Regions from separate parts of the Arthrobacter sp. fls2-241-R2A-172 genome, predicted to be linked through region 1. Evidence: riboswitches for the same ligand, from Rfam matches in the RefSeq annotation. Region 1 holds a riboswitch; each other region holds the start of a gene.

Region 1 (3,480 bases):
TGCACGTGGCCGATCCCGGCGGCTGCCTCCCGCTGGCCGGTCACGGCAGCCTCACTCAGGTGCTGCTGCAGGAACCGCTGCGGCGGGAGTGCGACGTTGTCCATGACGACGTTCTTGCCGTCCCACTGCCACAGTTCGCGGGGCTTGTCATAGTAGAGCTCAATACCGTTGCCCTCGGGGTCGGTGAAATAGAACGCCTCGCTGACCAGGTGGTCGGCGCTTCCGGCAAAGGCGCGCGGCTCGTATTCTGCCGCCGTGGCAATGGTGGCCGCCAGGGATGGCTGGTCCTCAAAGAGGATGGCGGTGTGGAACAGGCCCGCTTCCCCACGGCCCGGGATCTGCAGACCTGAGGCAGGCGCCAGGTGGACAACAGGCTTTCCCGTGCGGCCCAAGTACAGTCCGCCATCCTGCTCGGCCACGATGTCCAGGCCCAAGGCGCGCTGGTAGTAGTCGCTCATGACCTTCATGTCGCCAACCTTGAGCATGACGGTGCCCATGGTGAGTTCGGCAGGAAGAAGATCCTGGCTGTTTGCTGTAGTCATGTGAAGCTCCTGGGTTTGAGGCTGCCGCCCTTTCGGCACCTTTCTACTAGTACTAAATTACTTGAAGCTTCAATTTATTCCTAACGGATGATCCCGCCACGCAAAACGATGTGCTGGAGTTCGGCCACGGTGTTGAGGGCGACCCGCGGATCTTCACGGCAGAGAACGACGTCGGCACTCGCCCCTTCGCTGATTGCTTCGGCACCGAGCCACGCCCTTGCGCCCCACGTTGCGGCCTCCAGGACAGCGGAAGGCGGCAGGCCGGCGTCGTGCAGTTCCTTCATCTCGTCCGCAATCCGGCCGTGCTTGATCACGCTGCCGGCATCGGTGCCCGTGTAGATGGTGACACCGGCTTCGAAGGCCTCCAGCACGCGGTCGTGGCGGCGTTCCCACAGCTTCGCCATGTGATCTGCGTAGACGGGGAACTTGGGCGCGGCCTGGGCGGAAATCTCCGGAAAAGTCGCAATGTTAACCAGCGTAGGGACAATCGGAACGCCCTGCTCCACAAGCCGCGGAAGGTGCCGTGGCAAGAGGCCCGTAGCGTGTTCGATGCAGTCGATATTGGCGTCCAGCATGTCGTCAATGGTGTCTTCTGCGAAGCAGTGGGCCGTAACCCTGGCTCCCTCATCGTGCGCGGCCGAAATGGCGTCCTTGACCAGCTTGGCCGGGAAGGACGCGGCCAGGTCACCAATGCCGCGATCGATCCAGTCGCCCACGAGTTTCACCCAGCCATCGCCGTCACGGGCTTCTTTGCGGACGGTCTCCACGAGCTGTTCGGGCTCGATTTCATGGCCCAGTCCTCGGAGGTACCGCCGGTCCCTGGCTATGTGCCGGCCAGCCCTGATCAGTCGCGGCAAATCCCCACGCCCTTGGACCCAGCGCGTGTCACTGGGCGATCCTGCATCACGGATCAACAGTGTGCCGGCCACCAGGTCTGCCCTTGCCTGGGCGAGGGTGGTCTGCTCATCAACCGCACCGCCCGGCCCCAAACCGATGTGGCAGTGGGCGTCGACAAAGCCGGGCAGGACCCAGCCGTCGAGCACAACGTCCGGTGCCGCCACCGGCTGGATGAACGTCAGGCGACCGTCAACGGACCACATGCCCCTGCGCTCCTCGCCTGCTGCTACGAGCACCGTACCGCTGAATTCGATGATGTTGGCCATGGCAAAAAGCCTAGCCCTGTACGTGCCGGGCAGGCCCGCAACGCCATATGACTGTGCGGCCGCAGGCAGCTGTGGTAGCTTCGTCTACGACCACACGGGGGCCCCTGCAGGGGCTGAGATCGGACTGAGGCAGTCTGCGACCGTTGAACCTGTCCGGGTAATGCCGGCGAAGGAAGTGAGCAGTCCCTTGAGCACCACAGAAACACAGCACAGCCCTGCCCAAAACGCGTCCGTCGTGGAGACCGGGGCACCGGAAACCGTGACGCAGTCGTTGAAATCCCACTCGCTGGGGTGGCTTGAAGATCCCGAACATGGCATTCGCGTTCCTGTCACCGAGATCGCGCTGGAACCCTCCCCCAATGGCCAAGCCAACCCGCCCCTGCAGGTTTATCGAACTGCCGGACCGGGCAGTGATCCGAGAGTCGGGCTGGAACCGTTCCGTGCACCCTGGATCGAAGGCCGGGGCGACACGGAGCCGTACTCGGGCCGGGAAAGGAACCTGCTCGACGACGGCAAGTCCGCGGTCCGGCGCGGTGCGGCATCGGCGGAGTGGAAGGGCGCACAACCGGTGCCCCGCCGCGCCGGCGAGCAGAAAACCGTCACACAGATGCACTATGCCCGGAAGGGCATCGTGACGGAGGAGATGCAGTTCGTGGCCTTGCGCGAGAACTGCGATGTCGAATTGGTCCGCAGCGAAGTTGCCGCCGGACGCGCCATCATCCCCAGCAACATCAATCACCCGGAATCCGAACCGATGATTATCGGCAAGGCGTTCCTGGTCAAGATCAACGCCAATATTGGCAACTCCGCGGTCACCAGCTCCATCACCGAGGAAGTCGACAAACTGCAGTGGGCGGCGCAATGGGGCGCCGATACGGTCATGGACCTCTCCACCGGCGATGACATCCACACCACGCGGGAATGGATCATCCGCAACTCCCCTGTTCCAATCGGCACGGTTCCCATTTATCAGGCACTCGAAAAGGTCAACGGCGAGGCCAATAAGCTCACGTGGGAGATCTTCCGCGACACCGTGATTGAACAGTGCGAACAAGGGGTGGACTACATGACCGTCCATGCCGGGGTGCTGCTGCGCTACGTCCCGTTGACTGCCAATCGCGTCACCGGCATCGTTTCCCGCGGCGGCTCGATCATGGCCGGCTGGTGCCTGGCCCACCACCAGGAGAACTTCCTCTACACCCACTTCGACGAACTGTGCGAGATCTTCGCCAAGTACGATGTCGCCTTTTCGCTCGGCGACGGGCTGCGTCCCGGCTCCATCGCGGACGCCAATGATGCCGCGCAGTTCGCAGAGCTGGACACCCTTGCCGAGCTGACCCAGCGGGCGTGGGAGTTCGATGTCCAGGTCATGGTTGAAGGCCCGGGGCACATCCCCTTCCACTTGGTACGTGAAAACGTCGAACGCCAGCAGGAACTGTGCAAGGGCGCCCCGTTCTACACACTGGGTCCCTTGGTTACGGATGTGGCGCCCGGCTACGACCACATCACCTCGGCCATTGGCGCGACCGAAATCGCCCGCTACGGCACGGCAATGCTCTGCTATGTGACACCCAAGGAACACCTTGGCCTGCCGAACAAGGACGACGTCAAAACCGGTGTGATCACCTACAAGATCGCCGCCCACGCCGCTGACCTCGCCAAGGGGCACCCTGGCGCGAACGAGCGCGACGATGCACTGTCCAAAGCCCGCTTCGAGTTCCGTTGGCGCGACCAGTTCGCACTGTCCCTCGATCCTGTGACAGCCGAGGCGTTCC
Region 2 (3,480 bases), on a different contig from region 1:
CGAGGCCGCAAGGGCCGCCGCGTCCGTGAGCTTGATCGCAGTCCTGGTTGCCTCGGCGAAGTCTTCGTCGGCGTACGTCTTCAACCACTCCGCGTATGCGTGGTCCACAGGGGAACCTGCTTCCACGTAGGCGTGGTGGAGTTTCTGGCCCACTTCCGCGTACAACCAGTAGCAGGGAAGAATCGCCGCCAGCAGCACCGCGTAGCTTCCCGATGCCGAACAGGCCAGCAAATGGTCCACATAGGACTTGGTCACGGGACCCGTTGTCCCGGACACGTCGCGGCTGCTGAGCCAGTTCCTGTGCAATTCCGACTCGACCTCCAGGCACTGCCGGGAGCCCTTGGCCCAGAACATCTGCTCGTCTTCAGTAGGAGCCAGGGCGCTGGCCCGGGCCAGGACCCGGGAGTAGCCGTTGAGGTAGATCGCGTCCTGGGCCAGGTAATAGCCGAACGCGGATTCCGGCAGGCTGCCCTTCTGAAGGCCATCGATGAAGCCAAGCCGATGGATCGCCTCGAGCTCCGCGCGTGCGAGTTCCCACAAAGTCGCTGCGAACTCGCCGGGCCTCAGACTCCGCTGGTGGTGGAAGTGGTGGATCGGCCCGCTTCCTCGTCCTACTTCCAACGCCCCGGACTGCCTCAAAGCCTCAAGCAACCAAGGCTTCACCTCCCGCAGTGAAGCTTCCCAGTCCCCCGTGCTAACCTGCACCGTGGCCAGGGCGGACGACAACGAACACCCTGTGCCGTGGCTGTTCCGGGTATCGATGCGGGGCCCGTCGACCTCGACCACGTCCTGCCGCAGCAACCCGCTCGTATTCACCAAAGCATCAGGACACGCCGTTCCCGCCAAGTGGCCGCCCTTCACAAGGACCGTGTTCCCGTACTCAGCGGCCAACCGCTTACCCTGGTCCAGCGCCGAAGCCCAGTCCGTCGCCTCCGTTTCACCCAGGAGCACCGCCAGCTCGGGAAGGTTCGGGGTCAGGAGGTCTGCCAGGGGCAAAAGCGAACGCAACGCCTTCTCAGCGGACTCGCGCAGGAGCCTGTCTCCGCTGGTTGCCACCATCACCGGGTCCAGGACCACGACGGCGGGACGCACCTTTTCGAGCCAGCTGCGGACTTCGTCGATGACCTCTGCGTCGCCGAGCATGCCGATTTTGACGGCGTCAATCTCAATGTCGTTGCTGATGGCGTCCAGTTGTTGGCGCAGAAATTCGACGGGGGGCACGTGGACGGCGCTGACGCCCACGGTGTTCTGGGCTGTGAGGGCGGTGATTGCAGCCATGCCGTAACCACCGTGGGCCGCGATGCTCTTCAAGTCCGCCTGGATCCCTGCCCCACCGGAAGGGTCGGAGCCGGCGATACTCAGCACCCGCGGTGTTGGCCTGCCCGAAGCAACCGGGTAGACAGGAGAATATGCTGCAGTCATGTGGACATCCCTTCGCCGGTGCTAACCGGACAGGTTCAACGGGTCTGGATCTCAGCCCGGCCCAACGCCAGGCACCCCGTGTCTGTCCCCCAGCCTAACCGGGAAGCAGCCCGGCCCGGGAACAGCGCTGCGTAGGGGCCCGGATATGACCCATTGACGTCCCCAGGTCTGGCCATGGACGTCCTGGACGCGCAAAAGACCCCGTAGCGACTGCCGGGGCAGTTGCTACGGGGTCCGATAAGCCGTGAGCGGATCAGAGCTCGGAAGCCGGCACGCCGACTCCCAGGATGATGGGCTCGTCTGCGGGTGCCTTTTTGGCTGGTTCCACAGGGGCCTTAGCCTCGTGGGACGAACCTTGTGGCGCCGACGCAGTCACTTCATGGTGTTCAACGCTGGTTTCGTTGGCCGCACCTTGGGCCCTGCTTGCGCTGCGGTTACGGCGACCCCGGCGACTCCCGGACGTCGAAGCGGCTTCCCGATCCTGCTCAGCGGCCCGAGCCGGGGCTGCCACCTTCGGGGCACCAAAAGCTTCGCGGACGGCAGCTGGTTCCGCTTCCGCCTCCGGCGCCGCTCCCAGGTGGGAGAATGCCTCCGCCAGCAGATCCAGGCTCATTGCCGGTTTGGCCGCCTGTGGTTCGTCCTGGTGTTCAACGAACGGCAAAGCGACTTCTTCGCCACCGAAACGCAGGACCGGGGTGGAGCGTGCTTCCCGGACTGCTGCCTCGTGGGCCGTTGATTCTTCGTCGTTGCCATGAGCTACGGGTTCGTCGGCAGCCGTCTGATGCGTTGACCGCGCCAGTTCCTCTGCACGGTGAACCTCGTCGTCGTGCAGGTGGGCAGCGTGCGCTGCAGCCGCAATGGTAGCCAACGCAGCGCGGGTTGCCTCGGCCTTTGCCTGGCGCGCAGGGTCCTGCGGTTCATGGTGCGTTGGCGAGGCCGCGGGCGCGGCCGGCGCAGACTGAACCGGAGCGGGGGCTTCGGAAACAGCCTGTCCCCCACCCTTGCCTCGGCGGCGCTTCCGTTCCGTACGGGCCGCCGGTTGCTGCTGCTGTGTCTCTGTGTGCGGGCGGTGGTGCTCAGCGGCCACAACGTTGGCACGGCGGTGTTCCACCGGCTCATCGTGTGTCACGACGCCACGGCCGGCGCAGTGCTCGCACTGCTCGCCGAAGACCTCGAGGAGGCCGGTGCCCATGCGCTTACGCGTCATTTGCACCAGGCCCAACGACGTGACTTCAGCGACCTGGTGCTTGGTACGGTCGCGGCCAAGGCACTCAACCATGCGGCGCAGCACAAGATCGCGGTTGGATTCCAGGACCATGTCGATGAAGTCGATGACAATGATGCCGCCGATATCGCGCAGGCGCAGCTGGCGGACTACTTCCTCGGCAGCTTCGAGGTTGTTCTTGGTGACAGTCTCTTCGAGGTTGCCGCCGCTGCCGGTGAACTTTCCGGTGTTGACGTCCACCACGGTCATGGCTTCGGTGCGGTCAATGACCAACGAACCACCCGAGGGCAGGAAGACCTTGCGTTCCAGGGCCTTGTGGATCTGCTCGTCGATGCGCCAGGCAGCGAAGATGTCCTGGTCCTTGGTCCACTTCTCGAGGCGGCCCACCAGGTCAGGGGCAACGTAGGTCACGTAGGCCTCGATGGTGTCCCATGCGTCGTCGCCGGAGACGATCAGCTTGGAGAAGTCTTCGTTGAAGACGTCGCGCACTACCTTGATGGTCAGGTCGGGTTCGCCGTACAGCAATTCCGGTGCAAGGACCTTGGTTGAGGAGGCTTGCCCCTCAATGCCCTCCCACTGAGCGCGCAGGCGGTTGATGTCGTGCGTCAGCTCTTCTTCCGAGGCACCTTCAGCTGCGGTGCGGACAATGACGCCGGCGTTTTCCGGCAAGCGGTCCTTAAGGATGCGCTTGAGGCGGTTGCGTTCGACGTCCGGCAACTTGCGGGAGATACCGGTCATTGAGCCGCCCGGTACGTACACCAGGTAGCGGCCCGGCAGCGAAATTTGGCTGGTCAGCCGGGCACCCTTGTGACCCACGGGGTCCTTCGTGACCT
Region 3 (3,480 bases), on a different contig from region 1:
ACGGTGCTGTGGTGTGCGCGTACGGAGCGCCGATGGCTGCCTGGATGATTTCCGTCGGGACCTCGCCGTCGAAAGGTGTGTAGTTGGCACCCCTGAACAACGTCCCGGCTGAGTGCAGGATGGCGAGTTGCTTTGGGTCTGATGCGTCCAGGGTCCGCAGGTATTCGCCGTAGCTGATCCGTCCGTCCCAGGGTTTACCAAGGGCCGTGGTCTGCCTTTTGAAGTGCCGCAGGGAGCGTTCATCCGGTGCGGGCATGGTGCGCAGTATGCCAACCTTGCCGTCCAGCATCAGCTGAGCTGCCGCCATCCCGGTCATGAGTGAAATCTGCGCGTTCCAGTCCTCCACCGGCAACGACGGGGCAGCAACGATCCTGTACCCGCCGCCGTCGGCCGCTTGGACGATCTCCTGTTCGGGCATGTTCAGGCTCGCGCCGCCGCGGAGGCGTTCGAGTTCAACCCGTTTCAACCCCACTTCCTTGAGGAGCTGCAGTACAGGCGGTGCCGTTCCGTCGTCGATCTGCTCCTGGACGCCCTTGTAACTTAGCTTGGCCCGGCTGCGCACGGTGGCGCGGCCCACTGTCACCGTCACTGCTTCGGCCTGCGCGTCCAGGACGAAATCCCAGACGAAGGCGCCACAGTCCTGCTCTGCCAGCAGGCTGCCGGCATGTTCGCTGATGACTTCCGGGTGCAAGGGAATGCGTCCATCCGGAGCATAGAAGGTCTGGCCGCGCCGGCGTGTCTCCGTGTCGAGGGCACCACCGGGAGCCACGAAGGACGGAACGTCGGCGATCGCATAGAGGACCTTGTAACCGTCACCGGCGCGCTCTATGAACAGCGCCTGGTCCAGGTCTGTCGACGTGGCCGGGTCGATGGTGACAAACGGAATGTCCCGAAGGTCGCGTTCAGGCAGCTTCAGGTCCGCCACGGCTTTTCGGGCTTCTTCCACTGCCCCCGTGGGGTAGTCGCCTGGGAGTTCCAGCTCCGTCCGGAGTGCGGCGAGGGCCGCTGCGAGCTGGTCCGACGAGTCGTCGACGTTGGGTGCAATCCGATGATGTGACACGAAAATCAGGGTAGCCCGGATTCCGGGGATCACACCATGTCAAGGCCGCACGGTGAGCGACTTTCGCTAAATTGAGTCCAGGGCTTCCAGCAGCGACTTGGCAGCCGCCGTCGGGTCTGCGGCTTCGGTGATGGCACGGACAACCACGATCCTGCTGGCCCCCGCCGAAAGGACCTGTTCCACGTTGCCCAGGTCGATGCCGCCAATAGCGAACCACGGGAGCTGCACGGCGCCGTCGGTCGTTTCCGTGGCACGCCTCATCGCTTCTGCGGCATATGTGACCAGGTCCGGCCCAACGGCTTGGCGCCCCGGTTTGGTGGGTGTCGCCCAAACCGGACCGACACAGAAATAGTCCAGGCCGCCGTCGCCGGTAGAAGCGGCAATGGCCGCATTGACCTGCTCCGGAGTGTGCGTGGAAAGTCCAATCGCGGCAGGGGCCGGGAGGAAGGTACGGGCCACCGGAAGGGGCAGGTCCTTCTGGCCCACGTGGAACACAGGAGCCCCGGAAACACTGGCAATATCGGCCCGATCGTTGACAGCCCACAGCCGTCCGTGCCGCTCGGCCACACTCCGCAGGATGGCCAGCAATTCCAGTTCTTCGGCTGCCTCGATCGACTTGTCCCGGAGCTGGATGATGTCCACCCCACCCTCGAAGGCGGCATCGACAAAGTCTTCGAAATCGCCCTGTCGCTTCCGGGCATCGGTGCACAAATAGAGTCGGGCTGAGGCGAGGGATTCAGGCTGGGTCATGGGAACCAGAGTAGTTCCTCTACACTGGGCACGTACTGCGGGAGCCGCGACGTTCGACTATGTGACCGTCCGGCTGAGAGGGCTTCAGCGCCGACCGCTTGACCTGATCCGGCTAATACCGGCGTAGGGAAGGGAACACATGGCAGACGCCATTCATGCAGATGTAGCCATTATCGGCGGCGGCATCATCGGGTTGGGCATCGCCCACCAACTGCGCAGGCTGGGCCGCTCAGTGGCCCTCATCGACCCTTGGCCCGCAAACGGCGCAACTTTCGCAGCGGCCGGGATGCTGGCACCCGTCAGTGAACTGCACTACCAGGAAGAAGAACTCCTGGAACTCATGGTCGAATCCTCCCGGCTGTGGCCCGCTTTTGTTGGCGCGCTCGCCGGAGGGGTGCACGCCGCCGGATACCGCACGACGCCGACCCTCGCCGTGGGTGCCGACGCCGCCGACCGCCGCGCGCTCGCAGACCTCCGGGTGGTACAGAAGGCTGCAGGCTTGGGAGTGGAGCCATTGGCCCTCCGGGAGGCGAGGGAGCGTGAGCCCTTGCTGAGTCCCCAAATTTCCTGTGCCTTCGACATCCCCACCGACCACCAGGTGGATCCCCGCAAGCTCGCCGCCTGCCTTTTGGCCGAACTGTCGGATCACTCTCCCGATGATCCGAGCTGGGTTACGGGGGCGGACAACGGATTCGCTGTGAAAGCGCTGGCACATCGTCTCCTGTGGGATGAAGGCAGGGTCTCTGGAGTCGAACTCGAGTCAGGCACCAGGGTCTTTGCCACCGAGACGGTGGTCGCAAACGGTCTGGGCGCCGCCGGCTTGGACGGCCTGCCCGAAGGGCTCACGCTGCCCCTGCGGCCGGTCTATGGTGACATCCTCCGGCTTCGGGTTCCGGACAACCTGCAACCTCTCGTTACCTCCACCGTCCGGGGGATAGTGCGGGGCGTTCCCGTCTACATCGTCCCCCGCGACGACGGCACCGTGGTGATCGGAGCGACCCAGCGTGAGGACGGACTGTCCACGGCCTCCAATGCCGTCTCAGCGGGCGGCGTCTACCAACTCCTGCGCGACGCCCAGGTCCTGGTCCCCGCGGTCGCCGAACTCGAACTCCTGGAGGCAACAGCCCGCGGCAGGCCAGGGACGCCGGACAACGCGCCGTTGCTTGGCCGCGTCGCCGGAACCAATGGCGACATTGAGGGTTTGGTGGTTGCCACCGGGTTCTTCCGTCACGGAGTCCTGCTGACACCGGTAGCCGCAAGGATTGTCGGCGAACTGATCAACGGATCGACCGATCCACAGTGGGCCCCTTTCCGCCCCGACCGCTTTACGGCCAGCGCAACCGGTCCACGGAACTTCGTCCCAGCACACGCCCGCAGCAAGGAAAGCGCATGAACATCAAACTCAATGGATCCGACCATGCAGTGGCCGATGACGCCTCTGTCAGCACCCTCGTCACCGCCATCACCGGCCGCGAACTGGACCACAGGGGACAGGCGGCCGACGGCGGCAAGCTGGGTGTCGCCGTCGCGCGCAATTCAGAGGTGGTGCCGCGCAGCCAGTGGGCGGCAACAGCACTCGCCGACGGCGATGAACTCGAACTCGTTACCGCAGTCCAGGGAGGCTGAACAATGACCACAACAAGCACTGCCCCCAGCACCGACGCCTTGGT
Region 4 (3,480 bases), on a different contig from region 1:
CAACTCCGAAAGGAACGACGCCAGCTCGGCCCAGGTGTTCGCGTCCTGGCCGAACGTGGGCTCATCGAGGACAAGGACTTTGGGATGCGCGGCGAGCACCGTGGCCACCGAAAGCCTGCGCTTCTCGCCGCCGGACAGCGTGTACGGGTTCGCGTTCACCAGATGCGTGAGCCGCAACCGCTCCAGCAGTTCGTCCACGCGTTCCTCGCCATGGCCAAGGTGCTTCGGACCAAACATCAGCTCATCCAGCACCTTGCCCGTGACGAACTGGTGCTCGGGTTCCTGGAATACGGTCCCGATGCGGGAAATCAGCTGGTCAGCCTTCCACCTGAACGGGTCGATCCCGGCCCCTTCTGAAAGCTCGACGGCGGCACTCACTTTGCCGTCCACCGGCGCCAAAAGGCCGGCCAGCGTGAGCGCGAACGTAGACTTACCGGCACCATTCGGACCAGTGATGGTGAGCGCTTGGCCCGCCCTGACCTGGGCGCTGACATCGGATTGCACAGGAACCGGAGAGATGGTCCGGAATCCCTTTCGGCGGGGCTTTTCTCGCGAGACTGCCACATCCTGGGCGGCAAGAAGCAGTTGCGCGGCGGAGGTCTCAGTGCGCCGGGCACGGGTTGCCGGGACGTATCCGGGAACCCAGACGCCGGCTGCCATCAGCATGGTCCGGGCCTCGGACAGGACCTGCTCCGGCGCCCCGTCCAACAGGACGCCCGGAGTGCCGTTGCCGCCGGATCCTGGCTGCAACACCACAATCCGGTCCACCAGGTCCTTCCACACAGACACGCGGTGTTCCACCACAACAAGGGTGGCTCCGGTCTTGTCGAGGCAGCGGCCCACTGCGTCCCGCACCTCAAGGACCCCTGCTGGGTCCAGGTTGGCCGTTGGTTCGTCCAGCAGGATCAGCCCGGGCCGCATCGCCAAAATCCCCGCAAGCGCGAGGCGCTGTTTCTGCCCGCCGGACAGGGCCGCCGTCGGATGATCCAACGCCAGTCCGCCGCCGGCAGCGGTCCGCAACCCGACGTCGTCGAGCGCTTCATGGACGCGGGCCCAAATTTCCTCCCGCGGCACGGCCAGGTTCTCGGCGCCGAAGGCGACGTCGTCCCCCACCCGGGACAGGACAACCTGCGTTTCCGGGTCCTGCTGCATCAGACCTGCGCGGCCGCGCTGCTCCCGGGGAGAAGCGCCGTCCAGCAGCAGCGAGCCAGTCTCGTCCGAGTCGTCTTCTTCGTCCCCCAACACCCCCGCGAGGGCATGCAGGAGCGTGGACTTGCCCGCACCCGAGGGGCCGAGCAGCAGTACCCGCTCCCCCGGTTCGATCCTGAGGTCAAGGCCTTGGATGGCTGGCGTGGCCCTTCCGGCGTGCCGCCATCCCCAGCCCTCGGCTGTGATGGCGGCAGGCCGGACGTGGCCGCCGCGTTCAATGACGGGCATCAGCTAAAGACGGGCTCCGAAGCGGCCTTGCGCGACGCGAAGGAACTAAGGACGCCGGTTTTCGCCAGGCCGCGGGTGGCAATCCATGACAGTGCGCCCGCAATGATCGCCCCGGAGATCGTGGTGAACGTGATGTAAGTGAGCTTGTCGATTGCCTCGTAGGCGATGTTCCAGCCCCAGGGAAGGAACGAGTCGTTGAGGCCGCAGAAGAGGCCCGCACCTGCACCGGCAAGGAGCGAGGTGGGCAGGTTGAACTTCTTGTAGAGGAACGCGGCGAAGATGAGCTCCGCGCCAAGGCCCTGAAGGACGCCGGAGATCAGTACGGTGGTGCCGTACTGGGAGCCCATGATGAGTTCGCCTGTGGCAGCAACGGACTCGCAGAACAGGGCGGCACCCGGCTTACGGATGATGAGCATGCCCAGGACCGCCGGAATCATCCAACCGCCAGCGATCAGGCCCGTCAGCGGCGGATACGCCGCGTTCATGGGGATGGATACCAGTGCGGCGCCTTGGGACCATGCCCAGAAAATCACGCCGCCGGCGATGGCGATCAAGGCTGCCACCACAATGTCTACAACACGCCAGTTATAACTGGTCTTCTTCACGCTTACCGTGGTCATTTTTCTGCCTCCTGAGTTACAGGAGGGGAAAGTGCTCCCCGGATTACCCGGCCGGCCTGCGCCGCCCGGTTCCGGACACTCTGAGAAGCTCGACTCCCTTGCGCCGGTACTAACCGGATCAGGTTCGAGGGTCTGCGGCTGTCCGCACTCTCAGCGCCCTCGCGGCTCCCGCATCTCTGCAGGTTCCGACGGCGGCGCTCCCCTGTCGTTATTAAATCTGCCCTGCTGGGCTGGTTCAGTTTACACCTGCACTCCGCGGTGGGGACTGCGGTCCGGTCACATTCCGGCCCACCCCCACCGTTGTGAGGCCCACTCTGCGCCCTTGCCCCACTCTTTGGCACGCACACCAGGCCTCGCAACCCAACGAACGCGCTTTTGCGAGGCCCACTCTGCACCCTTGCCCCACGCTTTGGCACGCACACCAGGCCTCGCAACGGACCTGAGAGAATGATCCAGCAACATCCAAAGCGAAGGGGCACACTTCATGACGGACCAACCCGGCTCTGGCCTCCCAGACAACGTTGACGTGGCTGAAGCACGCCTCGCCGCAAGCGTCATCCTGCTCCGCGATACCCCGTCCGGGCTCGAGGCGTTCGTCCAGCACAGGGTCAGCACCATGGACTTCGCCGCAGGAATGGTGGTTTTCCCGGGAGGACGCGTGGACCCCGCCGACCACTCCGGGTGGGACTACGCCACCGAACTGCTCAGCAGCCATGCGGCGGACTGGCAGGCCAGCTCCATCGGTTCCGACGATGCCGCTGCCAAAGCAGGAATGGTGCTCACAGCCGCGATCCGGGAGGTCCGTGAGGAAGCCGGACTGAGCATCGACGCCAGTGACCTGCGCCCATGGGCCAACTGGATTACCCCGATCGACATGCCCAAGCGTTTCGACACGTTCTTCTATGTGGCCAGGCCCTCGACGGACATGGAGCCCCACCACCAAACAACCGAAGCGTGGCAATCCCTGTGGATGCCCGTGGAGGGAATCCTCGCGGCAGAGGCAGCAGGCACCCTGAAACTGATGCCGCCCACCTTCTACCTCCTCAAGGAAATCGCCGGATACGGGACCGTCGGCGCCGTATGGTCGGCCGATCACCCTGTCGTCCCCGTGCTGGCACCTGCAGGCTCCCTGGCCGCCTTCCTCAAGGAACGGGAAAGCCGCCGCTAGCGTTGCCGGTCCACGCGTTGCGGCTAGGCTGGGGGCATGAACCTCTTCTTCAAGCTGATCGGCGCCGGAGTAAGCCTCGGGGCAGGCTTCGTCGGAACAAAACTCGTCAACAAAGGGTGGGAAAAGGCCACAGGCAACAAGCCGCCCACAGGCAACGATGACATGGAAACGAGCCTTCGCTCCGCCCTCACCTTCGCCCTGATCTCGGCGTTCGTGAGCACACTCATCCAGGTGCTGGCCAGCAGGGGCACCCAG

What was found. Region 1 has a riboswitch for thiamine pyrophosphate ahead of thiC (phosphomethylpyrimidine synthase ThiC). Riboswitches for the same ligand answer to the same signal wherever they lie in the genome.
Region 2: it holds a riboswitch for thiamine pyrophosphate, as region 1 does, so the genes downstream of both, thiD (bifunctional hydroxymethylpyrimidine kinase/phosphomethylpyrimidine kinase) here and thiC (phosphomethylpyrimidine synthase ThiC) in region 1, are expected to answer to the same signal.
Region 3: it holds a riboswitch for thiamine pyrophosphate, as region 1 does, so the genes downstream of both, thiO (glycine oxidase ThiO) here and thiC (phosphomethylpyrimidine synthase ThiC) in region 1, are expected to answer to the same signal.
Region 4: it holds a riboswitch for thiamine pyrophosphate, as region 1 does, so the genes downstream of both, QRM57_RS17385 (ECF transporter S component) here and thiC (phosphomethylpyrimidine synthase ThiC) in region 1, are expected to answer to the same signal.

Annotation. Positions count from the first base shown of each region.
Region 1 covers NZ_JARVTB010000009.1:72,037-75,516, reverse strand. Annotated here, with positions in the region: gene QRM57_RS14445 (VOC family protein) at 1-542, opposite strand, end outside; gene QRM57_RS14440 (amidohydrolase family protein) at 623-1,705, opposite strand; TPP riboswitch at 1,790-1,897, shown strand; gene thiC (phosphomethylpyrimidine synthase ThiC) at 1,893-3,480, shown strand, end outside.
Region 2 covers NZ_JARVTB010000002.1:502,330-505,809, forward strand. Annotated here, with positions in the region: gene thiD (bifunctional hydroxymethylpyrimidine kinase/phosphomethylpyrimidine kinase) at 1-1,422, opposite strand, end outside; TPP riboswitch at 1,413-1,511, opposite strand; gene QRM57_RS05190 (Rne/Rng family ribonuclease) at 1,676-3,480, opposite strand, start outside.
Region 3 covers NZ_JARVTB010000004.1:587,451-590,930, forward strand. Annotated here, with positions in the region: gene QRM57_RS10910 (RNB domain-containing ribonuclease) at 1-1,060, opposite strand, end outside; gene thiE (thiamine phosphate synthase) at 1,127-1,810, opposite strand; TPP riboswitch at 1,838-1,957, shown strand; gene thiO (glycine oxidase ThiO) at 1,950-3,203, shown strand; gene thiS (sulfur carrier protein ThiS) at 3,200-3,436, shown strand; gene QRM57_RS10930 (thiazole synthase) at 3,440-3,480, shown strand, end outside.
Region 4 covers NZ_JARVTB010000013.1:20,731-24,210, reverse strand. Annotated here, with positions in the region: gene QRM57_RS17390 (ABC transporter ATP-binding protein) at 1-1,437, opposite strand, end outside; gene QRM57_RS17385 (ECF transporter S component) at 1,437-2,057, opposite strand; TPP riboswitch at 2,135-2,271, opposite strand; gene QRM57_RS17380 (NUDIX hydrolase) at 2,542-3,225, shown strand; gene QRM57_RS17375 (DUF4235 domain-containing protein) at 3,262-3,480, shown strand, end outside.